Regions from separate parts of the Vibrio gangliei genome, predicted to be linked through region 2. Evidence: riboswitches for the same ligand, from Rfam matches in the RefSeq annotation. Region 2 holds a riboswitch; each other region holds the start of a gene.

Region 1 (6,063 bases), on a different replicon from region 2:
GGCGTTTTAATTACGTTATTTTTGTACATAAAGTCTGCAAAGGCTTTGTATCCTTGCTTGTCGGTGGCTGTAGGACGTAAAGAAAAACGAGTCAAAGTGTCTTGCCATGCACGTTGGTTTAGTTCGGTATCGAGTGTTTTTGGGTTATAACTAATGAAACTTTGCCAAGCATTCTCTGGGTGGTTAACAATATACTGTGTGGCTTTGGTGAGCGCCTGATTAAACTTATCAATTGCCACATTTTTCTTAGTATTTTGATTAACCACAAACACAAGTTCTTCATAACTTGGCACGCCATGTTCTTCAGGATAAAACGCTCTAACTTTAATTCCTTCTAATGCCATTTGGTTGGGTTCAAAATTGCGTAATCCACCCCATACTGCATCAACTTTTTTGGATGCCAGTGATGAAGATAAATTCCAACCTACATTAACCATTTTGATATCAGAAAGGTTTAATCCTGAATCACGCAGCATGGTTCCAACCATTGCATCTTCTGTCCCTGCAACAGCAATACCGACCGTTTTTCCTTTCAGATCGGACACCTTTTTAATATCACTGCCATCCAGTACTAAAATGGTATTCAATGGTGTTGCAATCAACGTGGCTGAGCGCTTTAACGGTAAGCCCGCTTCTAAATCCATCACAAAGTTAGGCTCATAAGAGACGGCCATGTCAACTTTACCTGCAGCAACTAACTTAGGTGGCATGGTTGGATCTGCCGGCTCTTGAATCTCTACCTCTAAGCCTGCATCTTTGAAATAACCTTGCTGCTGAGCCACAATAATCGGACCATGATTTGGATTAACAAACCAATCAAGCATCAAACTGAGCTTATCATTCGCTTCTACGGGTAGCGTACATATCAGCGCAGCTAGAATAAACATTTTGTTAATCAAACCATTAGCACGTCTATTTCTGCGATTTATAAAAAGATTATTACGCTTTAAAAACACTTTCATCATACATCCCTTTTAGTCACTCAGATCCCAATCGATCCAGCGAGTTAAACAATAATTTACTGAAAAATATAAACAAATAGAGAGCATCGACAGCACCACTAAACCGGAGAACATATCGGCAGTTTGCATCCGAGCATTGCTTTGCAACATAAAATAACCAATCCCTTCACTGGCACCGACCCATTCACCAATCACTGCGCCTATCGGAGCGATCACAACCGACACTCTGAATCCAGATGCTAAGGCCGGCATCGCCGCTGGAAATCGTACTCGCCATAACATCTGCCATCTCGATAAATGAAATGTCTTGCCTAATTCAATAAAGCCATTAGGTGTGTTATTTAGTCCGTCATAGCAACAAACCGTGATAGGAAAGAAAATGATAATTGCAGACATCACTACTTTTGAGGCCATACCATAACCAAACCACAGCATTAAAACTGGAGCTAATGCAAAAACAGGAATGGCCTGACTGACTATTAAAATTGGCATCATCCAACGATTTAAACGGTGACTCAGTAACATGAGTAAAGCGCTCACCACACCAAATACGCTCCCAAGCACTAAACCGGCTACAATCTCTTGTAGCGTTACCCAGGTGTGCCTCAATATGACGCTAGGCTGATGAATGAATGCTTCCCAAACATCAACAGGCGTAGGAACAATATATTTTGGTAAAGCAAAACCCCACACAACTAACTGCCAGAGCAATATGATCAGTAAACACGTCGTCACTGGTTGAAAACTTTTTGAGAAAGCGAACGAAGACGACTTACCTAGACGGGTATTCATTGAAGGCTGCTTTTTCATCGATTCACCGCTTTTATAATCGATTGAGATTGCAGCTGAGACATCAATCTCTGCTGAAAATGAGCAAATTCAGCATTCATGACTCGTGGCTTTTGTTCACAATATGGGAGATGAACATCATTCAATGAAGCTGGTTTTCCTTTCATCACTAAGACATGGTCACTGACTCTCAAGGCTTCTTGAATATCGTGAGTAATGAAAATAACCGTTTTATCATCAAGCAGTTGGCATGCAAGATCTTGTAGTTCATAGCGAGTTAATGAATCCAGTGCTGAGAATGGTTCATCCATTAAAACCACAGGTTTGTTTTGAATTAACGTTCTAGCAAGCGCGACACGTTGTCTCATTCCCCCAGATAATTGCTTGGGTTTGTAGCGAATAACATCACCTAGCCCAACCTGAGCAAGTAAAGCTTCCGCTTGTTTGATTTCATCAAGCGTTAACCTACCCGTTTGCAAATATCGCTCTAAACATGTGTTGTGCAGTACATCGAGCCAAGGAAACAAGAAATCTTTTTGTCCCATATAAGCTATGGGCTTGTAGGTAATAGGTTTATGAGTAATAGGCTTATGTGCGATAGGTTTATAGGAATTAGGCTGCGATAAAGTAACTTTAGATTCATTTGAAGAACGAAATTGAATATTGCCTTGCATTGTTGATTGCGTAACTAAACCTGCGATGAGCTTTAGTAATGTTGTTTTGCCACAACCACTCGCACCGAGAATGCTTGTCCAAGTTCCCGCCTTAAAGCAATGGCTTAAACCCTTAAATAAGCAATCATCGCTATCAGAAAAGCGGAAGGTCAGATCATTGATGTCAATATCGACAGGCATATCAATCATCCGACTTGTCTGAGTATGAATGCCTGTTCAAAGCATAAAAATGATGAACAGGACCAGCACCTTCGCCAACATTCAATCTATCGGCATGAAGCAAGGCTTCTGAAAGATAAACTTTGGCTTTATCGACCGCTTCAGATAATGCGAAGCCTTGTCCGAGATAAGAAGCAATAGCAGAAGATAATGTGCATCCTGTTCCATGAGTGTTTTTTGTATTCACTCTAGGGTGCCTATAACTAGAAACGTTATTTTTGTTGATCAACCAATCAGTGCTGTACTCTCCCTGTAAATGACCGCCTTTTAGTAAAACGTCACACGAAGAAAGCAATGAGTCATGTTGAATACGTTCAATTAGCTCACCGACTTGCGACTCATTTTGAATATTACTTTGTCCAAGTAATAAAGCGGCTTCTGGCAAGTTTGGAGTAATGACATCAACTATTGGAATTAAACATTCTTTCAGCGTTTCAATTGCTTGGGGTTGTATTAATGGATCACCGCTAGTGGCTACCATAACTGGATCCAACACTACATTCATTAAGTTATAGTGCTTTAGCTTCTGTGCAATGACTTCTATGACTTGGCTATCATTAAGCATTCCAATCTTAACTGCCGCAATATCAATATCGGACAATACCGTATCGAGTTGATCGGCAATGAACGATGCTGAAACCGAATAAATGGAATGCACACCTTGTGTATTTTGCGCCGTTAAAGCGGTAATAGCCGAACAAGCAAAGCCACCCGTGGCAGAAATCGCTTTAATATCGGCTTGAATGCCTGCACCACCACCAGAATCTGAACCTGCAATTGTCAATATATTAGGCGTCAATGAATGATGGCTTGATTTGCTTGCAGTAACGGAAGAATCGGTAGTTGTTGAATTTTGATTCATATTACTTCCTCAAAGCGCGTGGAAGTAATAGACGTGTGGCGATCGAGCGATCTTAGAAGACACGTTCATTAGTTCCCTACGCCAATGTTAATTGGATCAGGTTCAACGGGTCTCACTTAGTGATCTCAGCCTACTGGCCCCCCGACTAATGGTGGTTAATCTAATCGTCAACAATAGGAATGTAAAGCATTAGTGAATGAACTTTTGACGTTGTATTCAGATAATTCTATTCATCCTAAAGTCATAGCCGGAATTACGGGTTAGAATATGTATCTACACTTTACATTGGAGCATTCATGGAAAATCAAGCAATAATCAGAATGAGCGCATTTTTGCTGATCTTCCTTTTTATGGCGATGTGGGAATCATTTAGCCTGAAGAAGGTGCTTGGCCAGCCTAAATGGTATCGATGGCTCAACAATGTAGGTTTGGTGGTGCTAAATAGTCTTTTGCTGCCTTGGACGCTACCTATTCTCGCGATTGGCGCAGCTCAAGTCGTAGAATCTCAGCAATTAGGGCTATTCAATCAATGGAATATGCCTCCCATCGCAAGCCTCATTTTATCCGTGATCATTCTTGATATGTGCATCTATTGGCAACACAGAATCTTTCACAAAGTGCCCGTATTATGGCGTTTACATCGCGTTCATCATGCAGATCAAGACATCGATGTGACCACAGGTTTCCGTTTCCATTTCATCGAAATTTGGCTTTCTATGCTGCTCAAAATAGCCATTATTTTCGTGTTAGGCATTCCTGTTATGGCGGTTTTCATTTTTGAAATACTACTTAACGGCTGCGCCATGTTTAACCACAGTAACGTCAATATCTCTAACAGCATTGATGTGAAACTAAGAAAGTGGATTGTTACACCCGACATGCATCGAGTTCATCACTCCATTCATCGAGAGGAAACCGACAGCAACTATGGCTTTTGCTTATCGGTTTGGGACCGACTCTTTGGGAGTTATGTTGCACAGCCCAAAGAGGGTCACCAAAATTTGCAGATTGGGATTTCGCTCTTTCGTCAGCCGAAAGAACAGAGCTTGTGGCGGATGTTGAGTCAGCCTTTTCGAAAAAACTGATAAAACATTACACTGTAACTTATTATCCTATAGGAATCAGAAAAACCTCAGCCAACGTAACAGCATGAATTCAAATACAAAAGTAACGCCAAGCCCTACACAAAACAACCAAAATGCCATTGGATTATCGACACCGGGCATACCACCAATGTTGATACCCAATAAACCCGTTAAGAAACCCACCGGTAAGAAAATGGCGGCGATAACCGTAAAGAGATAAGTGTTACGGTTCATCTTTTCAGCTTGTTCTTGTTCGATATCTGCTTTGATTAATTGTATTTGTTCTAAGTAAAAATCAATCGATTCGTTAATTCGTATCACGGTATCTAGCGAGTTACGCATTTTGAGTTCAACCTCCTCCATTTCTGGGTGTTGAACTTCTAAGAAGTCATCATGTGCATAACGTTGCGGTTTCATAAAACGACGCAGTTTTAACAGTCGCTTATGTATTACATGCAAGTCATGGTTACTGCCATTACCTTCTTCAATCTCAAACAGCTGTTCTTCAACCCCATCCAGAAATTGAGCAATATTTTGGTTTAATCCATCAATAATCGCTAACAACAAACGTGCTGTTGTTTTAGGACCACGCTGTTCGTCCAGCGCTTGACGGATGTCAGTAATGGCTTTGGAGGAAATTTTACGAGTAGAAATGAGAATGCCTTTATGCCACAAAATACGCACACTGAGCATATCATCCGGTGTTGCACCTTCATTTAGGTTCACACCTCGCATAATCAACAAGAAAGACTGATCATCAAATAACTCAAAGCGAGGACGTGTGTCATCAGCCAATAAACTGTCCACAACACCACTTTCAAAGTCGTTAACTAGCAGCCAATGGCGAAGTTCTTTTGCCTCACGCTGACAGTGATACCAGTGATTTTCTTGCAATAATCCCAACGGTTCTTTTGGCTCAACACGTTTGGCTGGAAACGTCGAAAAATCCCATTGTTCAATCAAAAAGCTGTGTGACATAGTTTGTGCTCTACTTTCAATCAATTAAAACTATTAACGCAGAGGTTACATAAAGGTTCAAGAAATAGTTAAGGTGAATTATCAATAACGTTACAATAGTTCAAAACTCATCGTTTAATCTTGGCAAGGATAACGACTCATATGAAAAAGTTTCTGATCCGTAAAATTAAAATCGGCATGTTATTTATCATTCCCTTGGTGTTTGCCGGTTGGGTGGTAAACGCGGTTGTGTCATTTATGGATAAAAGCGCCGGCTACTTCTTACCGGAAGAGTTACATAAAACACTGAGCGGGATTTGGGGATTTGGCCTTATCATGGCCCTACTTTTGATGTTTATTGTCGGACTCATTTTTGACGGTAAACTACAACAGCGTTTCTACACTTGGCTTTCAGATAAAACCATCAACCGAATTCCAGGCTTTGGCATCATTCATAGTTCCACCAAACAAATAATGGAAGCATTGACCTCTGAAGAATCTCCGTTCAAGAAGCC
Region 2 (6,063 bases):
GATGTATGGCAACCCCATTAAGCTATTGATCACCACCACAACCCAAAATGCCAAACTGAACACATCAACCCGCTCACGTAACAGCAAAAACAGCCCCGTACTGAGCACAATACCTGGCGTGACCAAAATAATAGTGCCCATTAATTCTACTTTACCCGCGCGACTCGATTGACCTTTTAAGTGCCAAGCTCGACTGGTCAATAAAATCGCCATGCCGAGTAATAACGCCAAACAGCTGGCAAGCGTGGCAATTTGTACCGATGCACTCAAAGCATGCCAAAATTTCTCATCTTGCAATACCGCAAAGGAGCGAGGATTTAACCCTTGTCCCACCACCATCATTAACGGCGGCAACACCAAGATCGCCGCTGAAACAATCCAAAACGCATCCCACCATTTCGCTTTTGAGCTATCAATAAAAAAAGCATAACGTTGATGACTGGCCGCATCGGAAGTTGGTAAGGTTTTAGTCAGCTTTAATAACAGCAGGCTTAACCCACCACACAGCAGCATTTGCCACAGCGCCAAAATCGCACCGGCCTGTAAATCAAAATCAAACTTAATCGCCTGATAAATCGCAAGTTCAATAGTGGTGGATTTGGGGCCACCGCCAAGTGCCATTACGGTTGAGAAACTGGTGAAGCACAACATAAACACAAGGCCAGCAATTTGCGGAAGTTGCTGCCTCATTCTCGGCCATTCGACTTGTCGAAACTTTTGCCAACCGGTCATGCCTAAATGCGCACACAATTTATGCTGCTCATTAGGAATCGATTCCAAAGCATGCAATAACAATCGACTCGCGTAAGGCAAATTAAAAAAGACATGGGCGACCAAGATGCCACTTAAACCATAGATAGAAAATGGGAGCTGACTGTCGAAGAATCGGAACAGTTGTGCCACTAAACCACTATTGCCCAAGATAGCTACAATACCAAATACGCCGACTAATACTGGTAGTACTAAAGTGGAAGCAAACAATTTCAGCAGTATAGATTTACCAAAAAACTCTCGCCTCGAAAGCGCATGGGCGACAGGAATGGCCAACCCCACACTGAGTAGCATCGATAACGACGCTTGGTAAAAACTAAAGAAGGTAATGTGGCGGTAATAAGGATCAGATAAAATCCAACCCATATTGAGTGTCGGGGCATGATGAATCAATGCCACCACGGTCGATACCACGAACAGGCCAATAGCCGATGCCACGACAATACCTAATTTAGGTACCTGAATATTGACCATGTTAGCGCCCGACCTCACGCACTTTATTACCGCTCATTCTAATGACCAATCAACTTAGACATTATTCCGAAAGTGCCATTTGCCATTCGCGAGTCCAGCTTTTCAACTGTTTGGCAACCACTTCAGGATCCAGCGACAACATTTTGCTCGGTACGGTTAATTGCTCATAACCTTTTGGCAATTCAATGTCGGTCACCGGATACATCCAGTTGCCTGTCGCCATCACCGATTGGAAATCATCACTCAAAATAAACTGCATAAACTCATCAGCAAGTTTTTGGTGTTTTGAGCTTTTTAACTTAGCGGCAAGTTCAATTTGTGCATATTGACCTTCAGCAAAGTCAGCCGCTGCGTAGTTGGGATCATTTTCAGCAATGATGTGGTAAGCCGGAGAGGTACTGTAAGAGAGCACCATATCACTCTCGCCTTTTAAGAACATAGGATAAGAGTCCGACCAACCTTTGCTTACCGTGACCGTCTTCTTCGCGATTTGTTTCCAAGCCTGAGCGGCGTCATCGCCATAGACATCTTTTACCCACAACAATAAACCTTGCCCTGTGATTGAGGTGCGTGGATCTTGATAAATGATATTGAAATCATCACGCTCCACCAGCTCTTTCATGCTTTTCGGCGGGTTCTTCATTTTGGTTTTATCGTACACAAACGCGAAATAGCCATAATCAAATGGCACAAAATAATCGTTATTCCAACCACCAGGAATCGTCACTTTGGAGGTATCAACATCGTGCTTTGCCAGTAAACCCGTCGCTTGTGCTTGCGCCATAATATTGTTGTTTAAACCCAAAACCACATCCGCTTTGGTGGTCGAGCCTTCCATACGAATTCGACTCAACACCGAGCCGCCATCATCAAGTGCAACAAAATTCAGATTACAGCCGCATTGAGCTTCAAATGCCGTTTTGATTTTCGGGCCCGGGCCCCAATCAGAAGTGAAAGAATCGTAGGTATAAACGGTGAGCGTGGGCTTTTCTGCTGCCATGACAGAAGAAGTAAACACGGCAGCGCATGACAACGCCAGTAGCGTAAAAGATTTCGATGTGAAGTTCACTATAAGCATCCTTTTTAGTGAGCGGCACAAGAAAAAGGAAGGCTAGCTTCACTCATTTCCTACGCCAGCATTATCTGGTTCAGGTCACGGGTGTTATCTCAGCCAGTTTTTACACAAATTACTGCGTATAAACTCGCACCCCGATGAGTCGTGTAGATTGTATACAATATAGTCAGAGATGATCAATCAACGCGATGAGTTTTATTCATTACGCTGATCATAACCCCAACGTGGCACCAGCCCCTGCTCAATGCCAAGGTGATCTAAAATACGCGCCACCATAAAATCAACCAGATCGTCGATGGTTTTCGGTTGATGATAAAACCCCGGCGCGGCAGGCATAATAGTGACGCCCATTTGCGACAACTTATGCATGTTTTCTAAGTGCAGCGTTGAGAATGGCGTTTCACGCACCACCAGCAGCAACTGGCCACGCTCTTTCATCACCACATCCGCAGCACGTTCAATTAAGTTATCCGATATGCCGTGGGCAATCGATGCGACACTGCCAGCCGAACATGGGCATACCACCATTTTTTTCGGCGCCGCAGAGCCAGAAGCCACTGGTGAAAACCAATCTTCTTTGCCACACACGACCAATTTATCGCTGTCACAATATAAGTGTTCAACTAACGCTTTTTGAGCGGCATCAGGTCCGCTAGGTAGCTTTAAATCATGCTCAGTTGCCATCACCACTCTAGCCGCCGAGGAAATCAACAGATACACGGTATAGTCGGCAGCAAGCAAACATTCCAGTAAGCGTAACCCATAAGGTGCACCTGAAGCGCCAGTGAACGCTAAGGTAATTCGTTTATCTGCAACTTGAGTCATACCATGCTCCTATACCTTTAACAGTAAAAAGATCATCATGATCTTTTTGCCTACTATGATCTTTTTACTTATCCGCAGCTAAGATTACTGAATGATGGTGATTACTGCTTCGCTTCTAACGCGGTGAGTAATTTGCCATGTATGCCTTCAAAGCCACCATTACTCATCACTAAGATTTGATCGCCCGTTTGCGCTTGAGCCACGATATGCGCCACAAAGTTATCAATATTGTCATCAACATAACTTGGCTGAGCACATTGATCCGCCACATCTTGCACGTTCCACTTAATGTTATTTGGCTGATACAGACACACTTCATCGGCATGTTTAAAGGCTGCGGCTAATGTGTGTTTATGTACGCCCATTTTCATAGTGCTAGAGCGAGGTTCAAACACGGCAATAATTTTACTGTCGCCCACTTTATTACGTAAGCCTTCTAACGTCAGATCAATCGCGGTTGGGTGATGAGCAAAATCGTCATACACTTTCACGCCATTTACTTCGCCTTTTAGCTCTAGGCGGCGTTTAGTATTAATGAATTTACCTAAGGCTTCACAGGCCAAATCCGGAGTTACGCCAACATGACGCGCAGCGGCAATCGCCATCAAAGCATTATTCACATTATGCTCGCCAACCAAGTCCCATTTAACTTCGCCTTGTAACTGACCATCTAAGAACACAGTAAAGTGACTGCCATCTTTTTGAATCTTTTCTGCTTTCCAATGACCATCATCACCAATGTGCTCAAGCTCACTCCAACAACCACGCTTGATCACATCCGTGAGACCATCATCATTCGCTGGCACTAAGATGCGCCCATTACCAGGAACCGTACGGACTAAATGGTGGAATTGGCGTTTGATTGCTTCTAGATCGTCAAAAATATCCGCATGGTCAAATTCAAGATTGTTCATGACTAACGTGCGTGGGTGGTAATGCACAAACTTAGAACGCTTATCGAAAAAAGCACTGTCATATTCGTCCGCTTCCACCACAAAAAACATGCTTTCACCTAAACGAGCAGACACACCGAAGTTACCTAATACGCCGCCAACCAGAAAACCGGGCGCATAACCACAATCTTCTAAGATCCAAGACAGCATACTTGAAGTGGTGGTTTTACCGTGAGTACCAGAAACCGCAAGCACCCAACGATCATGCAACAAGAATTCTTGCAACCATTGCGGGCCGGAGGTGTATTTCAGATTGTTATTTAATACATATTCCACGCATGGGTTGCCGCGGCTCATAGCATTACCAATCACGACTAAGTCTGGTGCAGGATCAAGCTGACTAGGATCAAAGCCTTCAATAATTTCAATACCTTGAGATTCGAGCAATGTACTCATTGGTGGATAAACATTGGCGTCACAACCGGTGACTTTATGTCCTAATTGACGCGCTAATACGGCAGCGCCTCCCATGAATGTGCCACAAATACCAAGAATATGAATATGCATAACTGAGGTTCCTGCCCCATTAAGTTTGAGGCGTTTGAATTGGAAAAAATTATGGCAGATAGTACCGTAAACTCAGGGAAAAGTATGGATAAAATCGGTAATTTTAAGGGGAAATGAATAAGTTTTACCTCATCACAACAATGTAATGCCCCCTGCCTACTCGCTTCGAATCAATAAAACTTCAAATAAATGAAAGTCACATTTGTGAAATTTCACAAGTTACTTCATTACCATTAAAAAGTTTGTCACTTTACAATCACCTACGCCTTGATTGAAAAGGCACTATTTAGCTTTGCTCTGCCTAACGACACTTTTAAAAGGAATAATCATGTCGAACATGCGCACTCTTGGTGAGTTTATTGTTGAAAATCAGCACCATTTCCCGCACGCCAGTGGTGATTTGTCTTCATTACTGGGTTCCATCAAATTAGCCGCCAAAATTGTTAACCGTGAGATTAATAAAGCTGGTTTAGTGGATATCACTGGCTCCGTTGGGGCTGAAAATGTGCAAGGTGAGGAACAACAAAAACTCGATCTCTATGCCAACGAAAAATTCAAAGCCGCATTGGAAGCGCGCGATCAAGTGTGTGGCGTAGCCAGTGAAGAAGAAGATGAAGCGGTCGCGTTTAATAAAGATCTCAATAAGAACGCCAAATACGTGGTGTTAATGGATCCACTCGATGGTTCATCCAATATCGATGTGAATGTGTCTGTTGGTACCATCTTCTCGATTTATCGCCGTGTTTCACCAATTGGCAGTGCGCCAACCGAAGAAGATTTCTTACAACCGGGTCATAAGCAAGTGGCCGCTGGTTACATCATTTACGGCTCATCGACTATGTTGGTGTACACCACAGGTAACGGTGTTCATGGCTTCACTTATGATCCATCACTGGGCGTCTTTTGTTTATCCCATGAGAACATGACCATTCCTGAAACCGGTACGATTTATTCCATCAACGAGGGTAACTACATTCGCTTCCCAACCGGTATCAAAAAGTACATCAAATATTGCCAAGAGAACGTGCCAGAAGAAAAACGTCCTTATACTTCCCGCTATATTGGTTCACTTGTAGCAGACTTCCACCGCAATCTGCTCAAAGGCGGTATCTACCTATACCCAAGCACTCAGAGTCATCCAAACGGTAAGCTGCGCTTATTGTATGAATGCAACCCAATGGCGTTTTTGATGGAGCAAGCAGGTGGTAAAGCCACTGACGGTAAGAATCGTATAATGGATTTAAAACCAACGGAACTGCACCAACGTGTGCCTTTCATCGTCGGCTCACCCACTATGGTTGATAAAGTCGAAAGCTTTTTGTCGCTTTACCCTGAAGATTAGAGACATATTAGGAAGAATTAAGCGATACTTTGAGGGTCAATTGACCAGTTAAGCCCATTTAATAAAAGCGATAACAAGTTTGTTTGTTATCGTTTTTTTATTCTAGTCGCTAATTT
Region 3 (6,063 bases), 470 kb from region 2:
CTGGCGATGGTTGTCCAGGTTCAAGTGCGTAGGCTGATTTCTTAGGTAAATCCGGGAAATCTTAAGGCCGAGACACGACGTCGAGCGCCCAAGGGCGTGAAGTCATTGATGCCATGCTTCCAGGAAAAGCCTCTAAGCTTCAGTTTGTAAGGAATCGTACCCCAAACCGACACAGGTGGTCGGGTAGAGAATACCAAGGCGCTTGAGAGAACTCGGGTGAAGGAACTAGGCAAAATGGTACCGTAACTTCGGGAGAAGGTACGCTCCTAGCGGTGATGAGACTTGCTCTCTAAGCTGCCGGGAGTCGCAGATACCAGGTGGCTGCAACTGTTTATTAAAAACACAGCACTGTGCAAAATCGTAAGATGACGTATACGGTGTGACGCCTGCCCGGTGCCGGAAGGTTAATTGATGGGGTTATCTTCGGAGAAGCTCTTGATCGAAGCCCCGGTAAACGGCGGCCGTAACTATAACGGTCCTAAGGTAGCGAAATTCCTTGTCGGGTAAGTTCCGACCTGCACGAATGGCGTAATGATGGCCACGCTGTCTCCACCCGAGACTCAGTGAAATTGAAATCGCTGTGAAGATGCAGTGTACCCGCGGCTAGACGGAAAGACCCCGTGAACCTTTACTACAGCTTGGCACTGAACATTGACCCTACATGTGTAGGATAGGTGGGAGACTTTGAAGCAATCACGCCAGTGGTTGTGGAGTCGTCCTTGAAATACCACCCTTGTAGTGTTGATGTTCTAACTTAGCCCCGTTATCCGGGGTGAGGACAGTGCCTGGTGGGTAGTTTGACTGGGGCGGTCTCCTCCCAAAGAGTAACGGAGGAGCACGAAGGTGGGCTAAACACGGTTGGACATCGTGTGGTTAGTGCAATGGCATAAGCCCGCTTGACTGCGAGAATGACAATTCGAGCAGGTGCGAAAGCAGGTCATAGTGATCCGGTGGTTCTGAATGGAAGGGCCATCGCTCAACGGATAAAAGGTACTCCGGGGATAACAGGCTGATACCGCCCAAGAGTTCATATCGACGGCGGTGTTTGGCACCTCGATGTCGGCTCATCACATCCTGGGGCTGAAGTCGGTCCCAAGGGTATGGCTGTTCGCCATTTAAAGTGGTACGCGAGCTGGGTTTAGAACGTCGTGAGACAGTTCGGTCCCTATCTGCCGTGGGCGTTGGAAGATTGAAGGGGGCTGCTCCTAGTACGAGAGGACCGGAGTGGACGAACCTCTGGTGTTCGGGTTGTCATGCCAATGGCATTGCCCGGTAGCTAAGTTCGGAATCGATAAGTGCTGAAAGCATCTAAGCACGAAGCGAGCCCTGAGATGAGTCTTCCCTGGCGCTTTAAGCGTCCTAAAGGGTTGTCGGAGACTACGACGTTGATAGGTTGGGTGTGTAAGCGCTGCGAGGCGTTGAGCTAACCAATACTAATTGCCCGTGAGGCTTAACCATACAACACCTAAAGGGTTTTGATGGACTCAAAAGAATACAGATAAGCACTTGAATGAGTGATGAGACTTTAGCTAGAGATAGCAAACAGCTTTCCGAATTAAGTTAAGCGCCTAACGGCGATTAACAAAAGAATTTGCTTGGCGACCATAGCGCTTTGGACCCACCTGATTCCATGCCGAACTCAGAAGTGAAACGAAGTAGCGCCGATGGTAGTGTGGGGCTTCCCCATGTGAGAGTAGGACATCGCCAGGCTTTGAATATCTATTACTGAATAGACGCTGCGGAGCGGTAGTTCAGTTGGTTAGAATACCGGCCTGTCACGCCGGGGGTCGCGGGTTCGAGTCCCGTCCGCTCCGCCACTTATTTTACGAAGCCTCGTCATCACTGACGAGGCTTTTTTGTATTTGTAGTAAATAAAGTTCTATCGCATGCAGCTATTATCATTAATTGGTGTTTATAACGAGGGCCTGAATTTTAGTTCTGCTTGATTGAAGTCAATTTCGTCTATATCTATTACCTTGCATAGTTAAGTAACAAATTATATGATCTTCGCGTGATGCTTATCATAGGTGATGGGGTTCCACCGTTAACCGCTCAAATTTTTGAGATAATGACTCCTGCTAGATGGGATAGATCTATCTGCAGGTTTTCAAATACTCTCAATGTATCTATCCTTTGCTTAAATCTTATTTATATTAGGAAGATACATGTCTCATCCATTAAAGGCTAATCCTAAGCTATTCCTCCAAATATTACGTTGGATTCTTATTCTCTTGCCGGTTTCTGCCGCTATTGGCGCTTTAAATGCTTTCTTCTTGTGGTTGCTTGCTGAAGCGACGACTACTCGTGAAGCTAACACCTGGCTATTATATTTATTACCTTTTGCCGGTCTGGTTATTCTCTATTTATACAAAGAATTGGGCAAAAATTCGGATGATGGTAATAACTTAATCATGGATGAAATACATCAGCCAGGTGCCGGTATTCCTACTCGAATGGGACCATTAGTTTTAATTACTACCGTTATGACACATTTGTTTGGAGGATCTGCTGGTCGAGAAGGAACGGCGGTCCAAATTGGTGGCGCAGCTTCGAATTATTTCGCTAAATTGTTTAAGTTATCAGAGTCAGATAAACGCTTACTGCTGATATCAGGCATTGCCGCTGGCTTTGGTGCAATTTTCGGTACGCCGTTAACAGGAGCAATTTTCGCTCTAGAAGTGCTCGCTATTGGACGTTTGAAGTATGATGCTATTGTTCCAGCCTTATTTGCTGCAATTATTGCAGATGTTGTCTGTACGGCTTTAGGGGCGCATCATACGCATTACCGAATAGATTTTCTGGAAACCTATCAATTGCTCGATCATGTTGTAAAAGTTGATCCATACTTGCTGCTTAAAATCTTAGTCGCTGGTGTTGGCTTTGGTTTGGCTGGTTATTTGTTTGGTGAATTAACCCATTCTTTAAAAGACTTCTTTAAATTAACGCTCAAAAATCCATATTTGATTGTTTTTGTCGGTGGTGTCTTAGTAATCATCATGACTAAATTGATTGGTAACTACGATTATACCGGTCTTGGCGTCTACAGTAGTCGAGAAGGAGGGGTTAGCATTCTCTCTGCTTTTCATCAAGGTGGTGCTGAGTGGTATAGCTGGCTACTCAAGCTGATTTTGACCGCATTGACACTATCAGTAGGTTTTAAAGGTGGTGAAGTCACGCCACTATTTTTTATTGGTGCAACGTTAGGAAATACATTAGCTTGGTTGTTAGGTGCACCTCCAGAGCTGTTTGCTGCCTTAGGCTTTATTGCAGTATTTGCCGCCGCCACCAACACACCTTTAGCTTGCACCATTATGGGCGTTGAGTTATTTGGTTCCGAATATATTTTGTATTTTGCTGTAGTCTGCTACACCGCTTATTACTTTAGCGGACATACCGGAATTTATTCTTCTCAAAGAGTGGCGGTGCCTAAATTATTTGATTTGAAAGAGGCGCCAAAGTTCGATGGAAAAATTGGCCAATTGCGGGAGACGCATTCGAGCTTGTTCGCTTCTTTGATCAATAAATTGAAAAAATAAAAGCATTGTATTTATTATCACAAATTTTGATGATTAAACTTGATGATAATATGTTCACTTTATATACTCGATAAACTTGTCGGAGTGCCATAAGGCTGAGACCGCGTTGCGGGATCCGTTGAACCTGAACAGGCTAATACCTGCGTAGGGAACGAGAGAAGAGTAATCTTTACTACAATTACCCCCTCTATAAATGTAGCTGTGTCTTACAGTTACTCTCTTGTGCATCAAATCCGTCAAGCATTTCCCGTTAAGGGTCTAACTTATACAGTTAAAGGAAAATGCTATGTCGTCAAGTCGTAAACAAGCCAGAATGGCAGCGAAAAACTTTATTGATTCGTTGTCTGTACAACCTTATCCCAACTCACAAAAAGTCTATATTGAAGGCAGCCGCCCAGACTTACGTGTACCTATGCGTCAAATTAGCCTCGCAGATAGTCTGATTGGTGGGACAAAAGATAATCCAGTTTTTGAGCCTAATGAACCCATTCAGGTTTACGATACCTCTGGTGTGTATACCGATCCTAATTATGAAATAAACCTGTATGAAGGGTTGCCAAAATTAAGAGAAAGTTGGATTGAGGAAAGGGAAGATACTGAATATCTGGAGCAAGTTTCTTCTCGTTTTACGCAGCAGCGTTTGGATGATGAGACGTTAGATGAATTGCGTTATGGCAATTTACCTAAAATTCGTAAAGCTAAAGCAGGAAAATGTGTCACCCAACTTCATTATGCGCGCCAAGGCATCATTACTCCTGAAATGGAATTTATCGCCATTCGTGAAAATATGGGGCGTCAAAAGTTTGCAGATGAACAGCTCAATCAGCAACATCCAGGACAAAGCTTTGGCGCACACTTACCCAAAGAAATTACCCCAGAATTTGTTCGTCGCGAAGTAGCAGAAGGCCGGGCAATTATTCCATCCAATATTAACCACCCAGAGTCTGAGCCTATGATTATTGGGCGTAACTTTTTGATTAAAGTGAATGCCAATATTGGTAATTCTTCTGTGTCATCGTCGATTGAAGAAGAAGTTGAAAAGCTGGTTTGGTCTACTCGATGGGGCGGCGATACGGTGATGGATCTATCAACTGGTCGTAATATTCATGAAACCCGAGAGTGGATTCTACGCAATAGCCCAGTACCAATCGGTACGGTTCCTATGTATCAAGCGCTAGAAAAGGTTAATGGTGTCGCTGAAAACCTCAACTGGGAAGTGATGCGAGACACCTTAATTGAGCAAGCCGAGCAAGGTGTTGATTATTTCACTATCCATGCAGGCTTATTACTACGTTATGTTCCAATGACGGCGAAACGTGTGACAGGCATTGTTTCTCGTGGCGGTTCGATCATTGCCAAGTGGTGTTTAGCCCATCATCAAGAAAGCTTTTTATATACTCACTTTCGTGAAATTTGTGAGATTTGTGCTCAATATGATGTGGCGTTATCACTTGGTGATGGTTTACGCCCTGGTTCGATCGCTGATGCCAATGATGAAGCACAGTTTGCTGAATTACGTACATTAGGTGAGTTGACGAAAATCGCTTGGGAATATGATGTTCAAGTCATGATTGAAGGCCCTGGTCATGTGCCAATGCATATGATCAAAGAGAATATGGATGAGCAATTAAAGCACTGTCACGAAGCACCTTTTTATACCTTAGGTCCTTTAACAACAGATATTGCCCCTGGCTACGATCACATAACTTCAGGGATTGGTGCCGCTATGATTGGTTGGTTTGGCTGTGCAATGCTATGTTATGTCACGCCCAAAGAGCACCTTGGTTTGCCGAATAAAGAAGATGTCAAAACCGGCCTTATCACTTATAAGCTAGCTGCACATGCGGGGGATTTAGCCAAAGGGCACCCAGGAGCACAAATCCGTGATAATGCTTTGTCTAAAGCTCGTTTTGAATTTCGTTGGCATGATCAATTCAATCTTTCCCTCGATCCAGAAACGGCGCTGGCATTTCATGATGAAACTTTGCCGCAAGAATCGGGTAAGGTCGCACATTTTTGTTCGATGTGCGGCCCTAAGTTTTGCTCCATGAAAATCTCTCAAGAAGTGCGTGAATATGCCAAAGATACCGAGCAGGTTGCCGCCGATCAGGCGATTGAAATTAAAATGCTTGATGATCCATTAGAGGGGATGAAGCAGAAGTCGGCTGAGTTTTTGGCCTCTGGTTCAGAACTTTATCATCCTGCTGTCGAGGCTAAGCCTTCAAAGCAAGAGGTTGAAACCAATGAATAGCGTTGAATTATCTTCCTCTGCAAACATGCAGTTATCAACCTTGATGCAATGTTGTCTTACTGCGGCTAATGACGTCGGGTTTCCGTCTCCTTCGATCAGTTTTGAGTCTGTTGGTTCGGACAACTTACTTACTAGCACGGTTTATTTTGCCGATAAAACACTACGTGTTATTCCTTATTTCCAGCCGCTAAATACGCATCCAACTGATGAAAATACTGTCAGTGATAATAGCGTTATCACCTTGTGTTACGGCTTTCAGAATGATGGTTTATCACC

Evidence for each region. Region 2 has a riboswitch for thiamine pyrophosphate ahead of thiB (thiamine ABC transporter substrate binding subunit). Riboswitches for the same ligand answer to the same signal wherever they lie in the genome.
Region 1: linked by a shared signal. The riboswitch ahead of thiD (bifunctional hydroxymethylpyrimidine kinase/phosphomethylpyrimidine kinase) and the one ahead of thiB (thiamine ABC transporter substrate binding subunit) in region 2 are both predicted to bind thiamine pyrophosphate.
Region 3: linked by a shared signal. The riboswitch ahead of thiC (phosphomethylpyrimidine synthase ThiC) and the one ahead of thiB (thiamine ABC transporter substrate binding subunit) in region 2 are both predicted to bind thiamine pyrophosphate.

The regions. Positions count from the first base shown of each region.
Region 1 covers NZ_AP021870.1:473,353-479,415, reverse strand. The annotation lists gene Vgang_RS14185 (ABC transporter substrate-binding protein) at 1-887, opposite strand, end outside; gene Vgang_RS14180 (ABC transporter permease) at 975-1,754, opposite strand; gene Vgang_RS14175 (ABC transporter ATP-binding protein) at 1,769-2,605, opposite strand; gene thiD (bifunctional hydroxymethylpyrimidine kinase/phosphomethylpyrimidine kinase) at 2,607-3,506, opposite strand; TPP riboswitch at 3,563-3,660, opposite strand; gene Vgang_RS14165 (sterol desaturase family protein) at 3,803-4,591, shown strand; gene Vgang_RS14160 (zinc transporter ZntB) at 4,628-5,569, opposite strand; gene Vgang_RS14155 (DUF502 domain-containing protein) at 5,711-6,063, shown strand, end outside.
Region 2 covers NZ_AP021869.1:394,058-400,120, reverse strand. The annotation lists gene thiP (thiamine/thiamine pyrophosphate ABC transporter permease ThiP) at 1-1,245, opposite strand, end outside; gene thiB (thiamine ABC transporter substrate binding subunit) at 1,307-2,323, opposite strand; TPP riboswitch at 2,354-2,467, opposite strand; gene Vgang_RS01835 (flavin prenyltransferase UbiX) at 2,516-3,145, opposite strand; gene mpl (UDP-N-acetylmuramate:L-alanyl-gamma-D-glutamyl-meso-diaminopimelate ligase) at 3,247-4,605, opposite strand; gene fbp (class 1 fructose-bisphosphatase) at 4,934-5,947, shown strand.
Region 3 covers NZ_AP021869.1:2,519,588-2,525,650, reverse strand. The annotation lists rRNA gene Vgang_RS11670 (23S ribosomal RNA) at 1-1,458, shown strand, start outside; rRNA gene rrf (5S ribosomal RNA) at 1,595-1,710, shown strand; tRNA gene Vgang_RS11660 (tRNA-Asp) at 1,741-1,817, shown strand; fluoride riboswitch at 2,018-2,085, shown strand; gene Vgang_RS11655 (voltage-gated chloride channel family protein) at 2,166-3,536, shown strand; TPP riboswitch at 3,607-3,704, shown strand; gene thiC (phosphomethylpyrimidine synthase ThiC) at 3,823-5,787, shown strand; gene thiE (thiamine phosphate synthase) at 5,780-6,063, shown strand, end outside.